One region of the Delftia sp. K82 genome, then DNA from elsewhere that is predicted to be linked to it. Evidence: predicted binding sites of a transcription regulator. Region 1 holds the regulator's gene; each other region holds the start of a gene.

The links. Region 1 encodes HrcA, which represses chaperone genes, less so after heat shock. Its sites were predicted from a motif close to TTAGCACTCNNNNNNNNNGAGTGCTAA; they were not measured.
Region 2: a site for HrcA is predicted at 1,635-1,661, ahead of KDK82_RS00585 (co-chaperone GroES). Genes of this name have one in related genera too.
Region 3: a site for HrcA is predicted at 3,009-3,035, ahead of rpoH (RNA polymerase sigma factor RpoH). Genes of this name have one in related genera too.

What each region holds. Positions count from the first base shown of each region.
Region 1 covers NZ_MYFL01000001.1:418,756-423,161, reverse strand. Annotated here, with positions in the region: gene KDK82_RS01850 (CHASE2 domain-containing protein) at 1-2,141, shown strand, start outside; tRNA gene KDK82_RS01845 (tRNA-Arg) at 2,216-2,292, opposite strand; tRNA gene KDK82_RS01840 (tRNA-Ile) at 2,470-2,548, opposite strand; gene hrcA (heat-inducible transcriptional repressor HrcA) at 2,616-3,620, opposite strand; gene KDK82_RS01830 (recombinase family protein) at 3,935-4,406, opposite strand, start outside.
Region 2 covers NZ_MYFL01000001.1:134,032-138,437, forward strand. Annotated here, with positions in the region: gene groL (chaperonin GroEL) at 1-1,210, opposite strand, end outside; gene KDK82_RS00585 (co-chaperone GroES) at 1,257-1,547, opposite strand; gene KDK82_RS00590 (TetR/AcrR family transcriptional regulator) at 1,733-2,317, opposite strand; gene KDK82_RS00595 (nuclear transport factor 2 family protein) at 2,403-2,870, shown strand; gene KDK82_RS00600 (hypothetical protein) at 2,973-3,299, opposite strand; gene KDK82_RS00605 (efflux transporter outer membrane subunit) at 3,440-4,406, opposite strand, start outside.
Region 3 covers NZ_MYFL01000003.1:1,169,081-1,173,486, reverse strand. Annotated here, with positions in the region: gene KDK82_RS22125 (DNA-binding protein) at 189-635, opposite strand; gene KDK82_RS22120 (hypothetical protein) at 813-1,244, shown strand; gene KDK82_RS22115 (helix-turn-helix domain-containing protein) at 1,208-1,543, opposite strand; gene KDK82_RS22110 (HAD domain-containing protein) at 1,610-2,086, shown strand; gene rpoH (RNA polymerase sigma factor RpoH) at 3,066-4,010, shown strand; gene KDK82_RS22100 (tripartite tricarboxylate transporter substrate binding protein) at 4,108-4,406, shown strand, end outside.

The DNA of each region.
Region 1 (4,406 bases):
TCGACGATGCCAGCATCGACGCCATTGGCCGCTGGCCCTGGCGTCGCGCATTGCACGCTGGCCTGCTGGAACGCATCAGCCAGGCACCGCCGCGCGCCATAGGCCTGGACGTGATGCTCAGCGAGGAAGACCTGGACTACCCCGGCGACGACCTGCTGCTGGCGCGCGTTCTGCAGCGCAGCGGCCGCACCGTCTTGCCCGTGGCGCCAGGCAGCGGCCCGCTGCCGGCCTTCGCACAGGCCGCAGCGGCGCTGGGCCATACCCAGCTGCCCGTGGACGCCGATGGCGCGGTGCGCGGCTTCCATGCCATCGAAGGCAGTGCGCAGCAGCCCTGGTGGCACATGGCGCTGGCCCTGCACTGCGTGGGCGAGAACGGCCGCGCATGCGCCCGCCCGGAGCCCGTGCCGCCCATGGACCCCGACTCGCCCTCCTGGCAACGCCGCCAGCAGGAGATCATTGCCTTTGCACAGGCCAGGCCGGAGCAAGGCGCCAGGGACCGCTCGCCCTTCACCACCTATTCCTACATCGACGTGCTGCGCGGCCGCATTCCTGCAGCGGCATTCCGCGGCAAATACGTGCTCATCGGCACGACGGCCACCGGCCTGGGCAGCCGCTTCACCGCACCGCTGGGCACCAGCGCGCGGCCCATCTCCAGCGTGGAGATGCTGGCCCATGTGCTCAACGGCAGCCTGCAGGGCTCGCATGTGCATCCCGCGTCGGCCACGCTCAACCGCGCGCTCAATGCGGCAGCCGTGCTGCTGGCCCTGCTGGCCCTGGCCTGGCTGGGCCCGTCGGGCGGCATGCTGGCCTGCGCGCTGCTGGCCCTGGCCTGCCTTTCGCTGGCCGGGCTTGCGCCGCGCCTGTGGCAGGTGCAGACGGCGCCTGCAGCCGGCCTGCTGGGCCTGGCCCTGGCCTATCCGCTATGGAGCTGGCTGCGCCTGCGCGCCGCCGCGCGCTTTCTGGCGCTGGAGCTGCGCGACCTGCAGGGGCAGGGCCTGCCCACCGCGCTGCGCCTGGGCGGCGATCTGCTGGACCAGCGCATCGCGGCCGTGGAGCAGGCTTCGCGCCAACTGCGCGCCCTGCACCATTTCGTCAGCGAAAGCCTGCGCCAGCTGCCCTCGCCCACCTTTGTCTGCGACCGGCAGGGCCATGTGCTGCTGGCCAATGCCGCAGCCCACGCCTATGCGCGCAGCCTGGGGCATGGCCTCAGGGCCGGCGATGCCCTGCCCCGGCTGCTCGATGGTCTGCGGGCACTGGAGACGGCAGCCGGCGCATCCGCCGGCCAGCCCTTGCTCACGCCCGAGGCACTTGCCACCCACGGCCTGCCGCCCAGCAGCGAGGGGCGCGACCCCATGGGACGCAGCCTGATGCTGCTGACCCAGACCTTCGAGGCACCGCCCACCACGGGCTGGCTGATCACCCTGGTCGATATCAGCGATCTGCGCAGCGCCCAGGCCCAGCGCGACCAGGCCATGCAGTTCATCTCGCACGACATCCGGGCGCCCGTGGCATCCATCATCACCTTGCTGGAGATGCAGCGCGGCGCCATACAGGCGCCCGACCTCGGCCTCCTGCTGCCGCGCATCGAAGGCTATGCCCAGGCCTCCCTGCAACTGGCCGACGATTTCGTGCACCTGGCACGCGCCCAGCGGCAGACGCTGCGCCGGGAACGGCTGGACCTGGGCCTGGTGCTGGACCAGGCCGTGGAAAGCTGCTGGGCCCAGGCCTCTGCGGCCCACGTGCAGCTGGAGTTCCACCTGCCCGAACAGGAATGCCCCGTGCTGGGCGATGCGGGCATGCTCCACCGCGCGGCCGTCAACCTGATCGGCAACGCCATCAAGTACGGAGCGCGCGCAGATCAGGCAAACCCCGCCACGGTGCAATGCCTGCTGCGGCAGGACGCAGGCCATTGCCGCATCACCATCCGGGACCACGGGCCCGGCATGGATGGGCAGGCCGTCGCCCGGCTGAGCCAGCCGTTCGAGCGCCTGGACCATCACCAGCACCTCGACGGCGTGGGCCTGGGCCTGGCCTTTGTGCGCACCGTGGCCGCCCGCCATGGCGGGCGGCTTGAGATAGAAAGCACGCCCGGCCAGGGCAGCGCCTTCAGCATCGTGCTGCCGAAAGCAGAAAAGGCCTGACTGGCATTTCAGGGATGCAGATGCGGAAAACGAAAAAGCCCTGAAGTCTTTCAACTTCAGGGCTTTGCGTTTTTTGGTGCGGCTGGCAGGAATCGAACCCACGACCCCTTGGTTCGTAGCCAAGTACTCTATCCAGCTGAGCTACAGCCGCAACGCTTCGCATTGTAGCAGCGGGTTTTGGGGCTCCCGGACAAAAGCGCCATATTTCTGCAAAAAACCCGGCGACCGCATTCCCTGGCAACCGGGCGATGGCCCGCCATGCGGCAGCCGTGCGCCCAGCAAAAAAGCCTGCCGCCCGGAAAGGCGGCAGGCTTTTCATACCAATGGATGGTAGGGCCTCCCAGAGTCGAACTGGGCACCAACGGATTATGAGTCCGCTGCTCTAACCAAGCATGAGCTAAGGCCCCTGATTCACCAAGGCAGCACGGATGCAGTCCATGGCAAACAACTATTGTAGAGCCTAACCCGCAGGACTCAGCGCTTGTGACTCAGCGCATTGCTGACGAGCTTGGAGGTGATGTCCACGATCTGGATCATGCGGTCGTAGTGCATGCGGGTGGGCCCGATCACGCCCAGCGTGCCCACCACCTTGCCGTCGAGCTCGTAGGGCGCGCTGACCACGGACAGCTCCTCGAAAGGCACGACCTGGCTTTCACCGCCGATGTAGATGCGCACGCCTTCCGCCTGGCTGGAAAAATCCAGCAGCCTGAGGATCTGGGTCTTTTGCTCGAACAGGTCGAAGGCGCGGCGCAGATTGCCCATGTCGCTGGAGAAATCGCTGACCGACAGCAGGTTGCGCTCGCCCGCGATGACCACGTCCTCCTGGGCGCTGGTCATGGCCTCCGTGCCGATGTTGACGGCCGCCTGCATGAGCGTGGCCACCTCGCCGCGCAGCAGCTCCACCTCGCCCTTGAGGCGCTCGCGCACCTCTTCCATCGCCAGGCCCGCGTAGTGGCTGTTGAGGAAGTTGGAGGCTTCAATCAGCTGCGAGGACGAGTAGTCCACGTCGGTGAAGATGACGCGGTTTTGCACGTCACCGTCGGGCGATACGATGATGACCAGAAAACGCCGCTCCGAAAGCCGCACGAATTCGATGTGCTTGAACACCGAGGTGCGGCGCGGCACCAGCACCACGCCCACGAACTGGGAAAGGCTGGACAGCAGGTTGGCGGCGTTGGCGATGACTTTCTGCGGCTGCTCGGGCGCGAGCTCGGGCGTCACGATATCGGCACGGTCTGCAGTGAGCATGGTGTCCACGAACAGCCGGTAGCCCCGGGCGGTCGGAATGCGGCCCGCCGAGGTGTGCGGGCTGATGATCAACCCCAGGTCTTCGAGGTCAGCCATCACATTGCGTATCGTGGCAGGCGACAATTCAAGCCCCGACGCACGCGACAGGGTTCGCGAGCCCACAGGCTGGCCGTCAGCGATATAACGCTCGATCAGCGCTTTGAGCAACAACTTGGCACGTTCGTCGAGCATGTGATGATTTTACTTATGTAAGGCCCAACAAGCAGCCCGGAGAACCCGGGCTTTTTCATGCAGGCGTGGCGAAGGCGCCATGCGATATCCTGCACCCCATGACCTCAAGCCAAGCCGCCCTGCTGATTCTGGCTAGCGCCGCCGCGGTGTACATCACTGCGCGAATCGCTGCGAGGATAAATGCACGTCGCCGACGAAAAACTCTGCTGCGATCTCGCAAGAGCCAGCAGAGTTTTGACCCAAAGTCTACGATTTACAACCCTCGGCCATACCGAGGCACAAACCGTAGGCGCAAAGATTGAGGATCGGAACGGTCAAGGACCTGATTGACGCAGCCAACGGCCCCGACCCTCAAAGCGGTGGATCGCATCTCGCAGGCAAGCAACAGACACGCCCCACATCTCAGCGAGCTCAGGTTGCAGATACGCACCAGAACGCCAGAGCCGCACAATAACCTCAACGTCCTCATCATCGATAGAGCGTTTCCGCCCCCAGGTCTTGCCGCGCGCCCTCGCTGCAGCTTGCCCAGCCATGACCCTCTCTCTGATCATTGACCTCTCAAGCTGAGCAACAGCGCCGAGTACTTGGAACGTAAATTCACCAAACGGGCTCGACGTGTCCAAGGGTTCAGTGAGACTGCGAATACCAGCACCTACAGACTTGAGCCGCCGCTCAATGGCCAGCAAGTCATGCAAACTGCGGGCAATGCGGTCCAGTTTCCAGACTACCAAGGTGTCGCCCTGTACGAGACTGGTGAGAGCCTCCTGCAATTGAGGCCGAGGCCCG
Region 2 (4,406 bases), 280 kb from region 1:
GGGTAGCGTGCAGGGCGTCTTCAACGCGGGCCTTCTTTTCCTTCATTTCGACTTCGGTGGCAGCGCCAACCTTGATCACGGCAACGCCGCCAGCCAGCTTGGCCACGCGCTCTTGCAGCTTTTCGCGGTCGTAGTCGCTGGTGGCTTCTTCGATCTGGATGCGGATCTGCTTGACGCGGGCTTCGATTTCAGCAGCTTGGCCAGCACCGTCGATGATGGTGGTGTTTTCCTTGCCGATTTCGATGCGCACTGCCTGGCCCAGGTCTTCCAGGGTCACCTTGTCCAGCGCCAGGCCCACTTCTTCAGCGATGACCTTGCCGCCCGTCAGGATGGCGATGTCTTCCAGCATGGCCTTGCGGCGGTCGCCGAAGCCAGGAGCCTTGACAGCCACAACCTTCAGGATGCCGCGGATGGTGTTGACCACCAGCGTTGCCAGGGCTTCGCCTTCGACGTCTTCTGCAATGATCAGCAGGGGACGGCCGGCCTTTGCCACGGCTTCCAGCGTGGGCAGCAGGTCACGGATGTTGCTGATCTTCTTGTCGAACAGCAGCACGAAGGGGTTGTCCAGCAGGGCAACCTGCTTTTCAGGGTTGTTGATGAAGTAGGGCGACAGGTAGCCGCGGTCGAACTGCATGCCCTCGACGACGTCGAGTTCGTTGGCCAGCGACTTGCCTTCTTCAACGGTGATCACGCCTTCCTTGCCGACCTTGTCCATGGCTTCGGCAATGATGCTGCCCACGGATTCGTCGGAGTTGGCGGAGATCGAGCCGACCTGGGCGATTTCCTTGGAGGTGGTGGTGGCCTTGGATTGCTTCTTCAGCTCTTCCACCAGGGCGGCGACAGCCTTGTCGATGCCGCGCTTGAGGTCCATGGGGTTCAGGCCGGCGGCCACGTACTTGGTGCCTTCGCGGACGATGGCCTGTGCCAGCACGGTGGCGGTGGTCGTGCCATCACCGGCGATGTCGTTGGTCTTGGAGGCCACTTCCTTCACGAGCTGGGCGCCCATGTTCTGCAGCTTGTCCTTGAGTTCGATTTCCTTGGCGACCGAGACACCGTCCTTGGTCACGGTGGGGGCGCCGAAGGAGCGCTCCAGCACCACGTTGCGGCCCTTGGGGCCCAGGGTGACCTTGACCGCGTTGGCCAGGATGTTCACGCCTTCAACCATGCGGGCGCGTGCTTCGCCGCCGAAAACTACGTCTTTTGCTGCCATTTCAATTCTCCGGATTCAGTTGGAAAGTGCGGTTTCGAAGCGCGGATTACTTTTCGACGACTGCGAACAGGTCGTCTTCCTTCATCACCAGCAGTTCGTCGCCATGGACCTTGACGGTCTGGCCGCTGTACTTGCCGAACAGAACGCGGTCGCCGACCTTCACGTTCAGAGCGATCACTTCGCCCTTGTCGTTCTTCTTGCCGGGGCCCACTGCCAGCACTTCGCCCTGGTCGGGCTTCTCGGCGGCATTCTCGGGGATCACGATGCCCGAAGCCGTCTTGGTTTCGTTCTCGAGGCGCTTCACGATCACGCGATCGTGCAGGGGACGCAGGTTCATACCAACTCCTAAATCATCAACAAAGTTGAAACAAAGACTTGCCGGCCCGGCGGGCCGACATTCGAAGCAATGTGGGACAGAGGACTGTTAGCACTCATACCCAACGAGTGCTAATAATAAGGCAATTCGGCCAGGATTCAAGGGGTAGGGTCGATGTGCCGCAAGACGGCACACCCGGTGCGGCACTAGCGCAAGGGCAGGGGCAGATTCACAACCCCCGCTGCCGCTGCCTTGAAGTTCTCCATGACTTCATCGATCGGCTGACCCATCTGCGCATGGACGATGGCGCCGTCCGCCGCCAGGGTGAGCGCAGCGCCCACGGACACGGGATGGCCACCGAACAGGCGATCCAGCACGGACGACATTTCCTGCTTGTGCCGCCGGACCGTTGCCAGGATCTCAGGGTCGGACGAGCCCAGTTCGGCAGCGGCATTGAGAAAGGCGCAGCCCCGAAAGTCGGGCTGGCCGAACCAGCTCCTGAGGGTGGTTGCGAGGGCCTCCAACGCTGGCGAGCCCGCGTCAGTCGCCTGCGCCAGGCTGGCCTGGAACCAGGAAATCCACCGCTCATGGCGGTAGTCGAGGTACGCCCGGATCAGGTCGTCCTTGCTGGCGTACTGGCGGTAGAAGGTGACTTTGCTGACCGACGACCGCTCGATGATCCGGTCCACGCCCGTGGCCCGGATGCCCTCCGCGTAGAAGAGGCCATGGGCTGCCACCAGGATGCGCTCGCGGGGCGGCAATGACTCGAGAGATGGCTGGGAAGTTTTCATGAAGACATTGTAGACAGATCGTTCCACCTCCGTTAGAGTGACGCATGTAGACAGATCGTTCTACATCTCTTCAAAAGGTCACATCATGGAAACTCGCCCACCCCTGCCCCCGTTCTCGCTCGCAAGCGCCGTCCAAAAGGTCCGTTTGGCCGAGGATGGATGGAACACACGCGATGCGGCCAAGGTCGCGATGGCCTATACCCCCGACACGAAATGGCGCAACCGGGCGGAGTTCGCCAACAGCCGCGCCGAGGCCCAGGCCCTTCTTGAGAGGAAGTGGAAGAAGGAGCTGGACTACCGGCTGATCAAGGAGCTTTGGCTGTACGCGGAAAACCGGATCGCAGTCCGCTACGCCTATGAGTGGCACGACGATGCCGGGAACTGGTTCCGGTCATACGGCAACGAGAACTGGGAATTCGAGGCCGACGGTCTCATGCGCCGGCGCTTCGCATGCATCAACGACATGCCCATCCAGGAGTCGGAGCGCAAGTTCCACTGGCCGCTGGGGCGTCGCCCCGATGACCACCCCGGTCTGTCCGACCTGGGCCTGTAGGCAAAGCCCCGGGCCACGTCCCTAGGCAGCCAGCCGCTGCCGCGATGGCCTGGGCGGGGAGGGGCTCCGCCTTACCGACTCAACGCCTTGCGGACCTCCGCCTTACCGACTCAACGCCTTGCGGACCTCCGCCTGAAACGCCTCGCTGTTGCGAAGGCGCAGGTACTCCTGGTATGCGGCCCGATATTCCTGCGTTTCGACTCCGTAGGAGATCGATATCTCCGCATGGCGGTCCAATCCGGCGCGGCGCCAGAGTGCGAGATCGGCGATGACTTCGGCACGGGAAAGCGCTGCGTCCGATGTGGCTGCCAAGGCGTCTTGCGGCTGTGAATGGGCTGCGAAGCAGGTCGAGAAGGCGATGGCCGCAAGCGCCGGCTTCAGGAGGCGTGCGGCTGCAGCAACGGTGGGGGAGAGGGTTGTGTTTGACATGGTTTGACGGATGGGGGTTGGTGGAGCCGGGCCATGGCTTCAGCCGCCTGCTTGGGCAGGTCGCTTGGGCCGCATGTCCCGCAGGGGTGTTCGGTTTCTTTGCTGTGTGGAAAGGGGGCTCCTTTCGGGAAGTGGCAGGTTCAGCGGGCAACGCTGGCGGGCAGACCGTGGCTGGCGGCCGCCACTGCCCTGGAAGGCTCCGGCGTCCAGCCGCCGCCCAGCGCCTTGAAGATCGCGACCGTCGATCGCGCCGACTCCATCCGGGCCTGCGCCTGTGCATCCAGCACGCCCAGCAGGCTTTCATCCGCCTGCAGTACCTCGATCAGGCTGACCACGCCCTTGTCGTAGGCGGCGCCTGCGGCCTGCCGGGCCCGCGTGAGCGCATCCGCACCCCTGGCGAGCACGGCCATCAGCTCCTGCCGCTTGTCCTGAGACACCAGGGCGTTCTCCACTTCTTCCGTGGCGCGCAGTACCGACTGGCGATAGGCGGCAAGGCTTTCCGCCTCCTGTGCCTGCGCCTGTTGGATCTGTGCGTTGATGCGACCGAAGTCGAACAGCCGCCAGCGCAAGCCGCCCACAACGGTTGCCTGCGACGCGCCGGCGCTGAAGAGATTGCCCGCGGAGATGGAGGTGGCGCTGCCGATCAGGCCGCTGATCGACAGCTTCGGGTAGTACTCGGCAATCGCCACGCCGATGCGTGCGTTCGACGCTGCCAGGCGCCGCTCCGCCGCGATGAGGTCCGGGCGTCGCCGCAGCAGATCGCCGGGCGCCTCTGCCAGGGAAAGGGTTGGCAGCACGGGGACCGGGCGGGGATCGGCCAGCTCTGCCCGGTGCGTGCCGGGTGCCGTGGCCAGCATCACGTCCATGGCGTTGAGCGCGGCCTCGAGCGCGGTCTCCAGCGGCGGGATGGTCGCTTGCGCCCGCGCAAGCGCCCCCTCGACCTGGCGCAATTGAAGCTCTGATGCCAGTCCTTTGCCAAACCGCAGTTCGACGATGGAGCGCAGTTGCTGCTGGGTTTGCACTTGCGAGCGTGCCACTGCCAGCCGCGCCTGCAGGCCGCGAATCTGGATATAGGTGTCCGCAGTCTGGGCGGCCACCGCGAGCCGC
Region 3 (4,406 bases), on a different contig from region 1:
TTTAATTGATGTAATTTTTCATAAACAAGGATTCACCAAAGAGCACTAGGGATCACTATCAATGGCAAAACCATAATAATTCTCATGCGTCTGGAAGGTCTTGATGAATTCTTGAAGTTGCACGCAGCCATACGCGACTCTGAATAATCCCGCAGCATGTCTCATGAATTTTCGCTTAATCTGGCACCTTACCAAAATCCACGCTTCTCCAAATTTTCGAACAGATCTGATAAAACGTTGAAAGAATCTGATTCAGTTAAAAGCTGCTGAACCTCAACTGGAGTTTTTTCGCGCCTGCCAGAGAACCCATTTGCACGTCGCAGAACCTGCTCGACCAGCCTGGTACGTGGCACAAGCACGTAATGCACCTCACAATCCATTCCTTCAGCAAGTCGCGCCAAGGTATTGAGTGTAATTGTTCCGTTGGCTTCAGCTTGCTCTAACTTACGCACACCTTGAGCGGATATAGCAAGGCGGCGCCCCAAAGCACCCGAGCTCATACCCAAGGCAAGCCTTATGGTCTTTGCCCATCCACATCTTGGCGTCGCACTTCGCTGCATTTTTGCAAACTCGCCAAACTGGCGATCTAGTTCAGCAAGGCGAATAAGATCTATTCTATTTTTCAACAAATTCAAAACCCCTCTGCATTGGGCAACAGATTGGTTGCCTGCATCATTCGGTCAGGCAACTCACGGCTTCCTGTTACTTGATGCGCGAGCGCGCAAGACGCAACCGCTCGCCGTACTGCGCTATCTTCGCATGCATCACTTGTGCACGAGACCAAATAGTCTCATACGAACGGATGAACGATCATGCTTACAGTTGAGAAAAGTCTTCTTGGGAAATTTGATGAACACGAGCTTGCCAAGTGCATCAGCGCCCATGGCTGGCAAGCAGCCCTGCCTGATGCCTTGAAGGACCACCAGTTGCTCCTGCTTTCAGACCAGCTCCGAGACCTGCTGGCGGGCAAGGGATGGAACTCAAAGCATGGCGATGGTAGTGCCGCCCTGTCTTTGGGCCTTCTGCTCTTGTCCAAGGCAGGTGCTTCCCTGCCGGAGGATCTTTCCAGAGAAGCGGATATGGCCAGTTTGCACGAGGTCTTGACGCTGCTGAGCATCTCCGTAGACCATGAAATAGTCAGCAGACTACTTCGTCGAGAAGATGGGACATCGGGGGCAGGATTCATGCAAAGCCTGCGCGAGCTTGTTCAGCTGAACTCACTCACAGAGCCATTCTCCATGTGATCCTGCACCATGCGTTGAAGATCAAGCTGTACTGTATCTGTGATCAGCTTGATCGACGCCTCGTCCAAGTTAACGCAGTATGCAGCTGCGATGAGCGTCAATGGATGAATTTGCAAGCTTTCGGCCAATGCCTCAATAACGCGAACGCTCGGTATCTGATGGCCTTGCTCAACTCTGCTCATGTGACGCCTGCTGGTTGCCATCAGCATGTCCTCTTGCGTCAAACCGCGCAGGGCACGCAGCTGTCGAAGCGCGTGGCCAAAGTCGGCTCGAGTGGGAACATGTTTGCGAGGCTGCATCGCCTCGATTTCCGCCCAGTGAGACCAAAAAGACCACGACCAACTAGTCTCATCTAAGGTTTTGCTATGTCCCTGCCATCAATCGCAGCCCCCATAGTTTTCCTTGACTTCGATGGGGTGCTGCACCCTGAGTTCTGTCACGAGTCAAAGCACTTCTGCTGCCTGCCGTTGATGGAAGATCTCCTGCGTCAAGCGTCGACATGTTTGGTGGTGATTTCAAGTACCTGGCGCTTGCAAGCGCCAGTTGAGAAGCTTCGAAAGCACTTCTCACCAGACATCGCGGACAGAATTTTGGGCGTCACCCCCCACTATCCCGAGCTGCGTGATGTTCCAAACACTTTGCTGGGCTACCACCGTCAAGCTGAATGCCGGGCTTGGCTGTGGGCTAACAATTCAGCCCACCTGCCTTGGCTGGCAGTGGACGACCGTCCTTGGCTGTTCATGCCATTTTGCGGCTCCCTGTTCGTGACCAACGGCCTCGAAGGCGTTACTGAAGGCGTCGCACCACAGCTTGCTGCTCGCCTTCATCGGCTCACCAGCTGATGACATCCACACTGAAATGTGGCCGCATAGCGCCTGCACTCAGACACCGTGATCTGCTGAAAATTTAATCACAACCTGCGGATAGTTCAACACTCAGTGAGAAGCGGCGGGAAGAGTTCAAAATTCAGAGGGTTTCCAGCCGAGGAGTTCAAAACTGAGAGGCAAAAAGCGTTGTCGAGATAAGGACCTGCGTTCGCCCCGCTGAGCGTGTGAACCTTTCGATATCCCTCAGGGATCTGCCATAGAAGGTGCAAAAAATGCAGCCGCACCGAGGTGATCCAGTGTCGATGTTCACCGAGGGTTGTCTCTGCACATGAGGCAGATCAGGGACTTACATGTACCTGGACCGCCCAGTCTGGACCCGCTGTGACTCTCATAGCGAGTTGAACTTTTCGCAACTCCTGACCTGTCGGAGCCTGGGAGGGCGTCTTACCGACTGATTCGATGCTCCCACAGAGATCCGCTGCTGCGCAGGGCGCAGGGCGCAGGGCGCAGGGCGCAGGGCGCAGGGCGCAGGGCGCAGGGCGCAGGGCGCAGGGCGCAGGGCGCAGGGCGAAGGGCGCAGGGCGCAGGGCGCAGGGCTCGCGAATGTAAGCCATGGGATAGGCACCTCAAAACTTGGCATTTCTCGGCCCTGATCACTCGCCAGGCAAGTTCAGAGTGCAAAAATATTCATTTAAATCAATGACTTACGAAGCGAATCGACAAGAAATTAGTTCAAAACTGAGTGAGAAAAGTTCAAAACTCGGTGGGAATCGACAGGCAGATTGAAAGCCTGCTGGAAAAACTGTAATGCTCTCCCAGCAATATGCGCCCACCGCTGGCAAGCAGGGTTTCCAAAAATCGCTCAGACTAGGCACAAACGACTTTTGGCACTCCAAAAATGAGTGCAACCGTCTGAAAAACCCACGGAACTTTGGCTTTAGCACTCGGTCATAACGAGTGCTAATATGAAGGAATGGAAGAAAGGAACTCTGCAATGACAAACGCCTCCGGCTCCATTGCGACCACCTTGGCACCCGCTAACCCCTGGGCCCTGGTGCCGCCTCTGGGCAATTTGGATGCCTACATTTCCGCGGTCAACCGCCTGCCCATGCTCACCCTTGAGGAAGAGCAGGACTACGCCCGCAAGCTCAAAGAACACAGCGATCTGGACGCCGCAGGGCGTCTGGTGATGTCCCACCTGCGCCTGGTGGTGTCCATCTCGCGCCAGTACCTGGGCTACGGCCTGCCGCACGGCGACCTGATCCAGGAAGGCAACGTGGGCCTGATGAAGGCCGTCAAGCGCTTCGACCCCGATCAGAACGTGCGCCTGGTGAGCTACGCCATGCACTGGATCAAGGCCGAGATCCACGAGTACATCCTCAAGAACTGGCGCATGGTCAAGGTCGCCACGACCAAGGCCCAGCGCAAGCTGTTCTTCAACCTGCGTTCCATGAAGCAGGGCCTGAAGTCCGACGCCGCCATGGCCGAGGACGGCGCCATGCTGCGTGACACGCTGACCTCGGGCGAGATCGACGCCGTGGCAGAGAAGCTCAACGTCAAGCGCGAAGAAGTCATGGAGATGGAAACGCGCCTGGCAGGTGGCGACGTGCTGCTGGACCCCTCGCCCAGCGACGATGGCGAGCAGGCCTTCGGCCCCATCGCCTACCTGGCCGATGGCGCACACGAACCCACGGCCATGATCGAGTCGCGCCAGCGCGACCACCTGGCCACCGACGGCATTGCCATGGCGCTGGATTCGCTGGACGACCGCAGCCGCCGCATCGTCGAGGAGCGCTGGCTCAAGGTCAACGACGACGGCTCGGGCGGCATGACGCTGCATGAGCTGGCCGCCGTGTATGGCGTGAGCGCCGAGCGCATCCGCCAGATCGAGGTGGCTGCCATGAAGAAGATGAAGAAGGCCCTGGCCGAGTTCGCCTGATGGCCTGACGGCCTGGGCTGACAGGCCGCTTCACGACAAACCCGGATAATCTCCGGGTTTTTTATTGCCCGCAGCCTTTGCGGCCCCCACGTACCCCATGCCCGCCAGCGCCATCTCGCCACTACGCCGTCTCTTCGCCAATGCCTTGGCCACCGCCCTGGCTTCGGCCCTGCTGCCTTGCGCTGCCGTGGCGGGCGACAACTGGCCCAGCAAGCCGCTGCACCTGATCGTCGGCTTTCCCGCAGGATCTTCCCCGGACCTCACGGCGCGCGCACTGGCCGAGCCCCTGGAAAAGCACCTGGGCCAGCCCGTCATCGTCGAGAACAAGGTGGGCGCAGGCGGCAACATCGCAGGCGAGCAGGTGGCCCGTGCGCGCGACGGCCATACCTTCAGCGT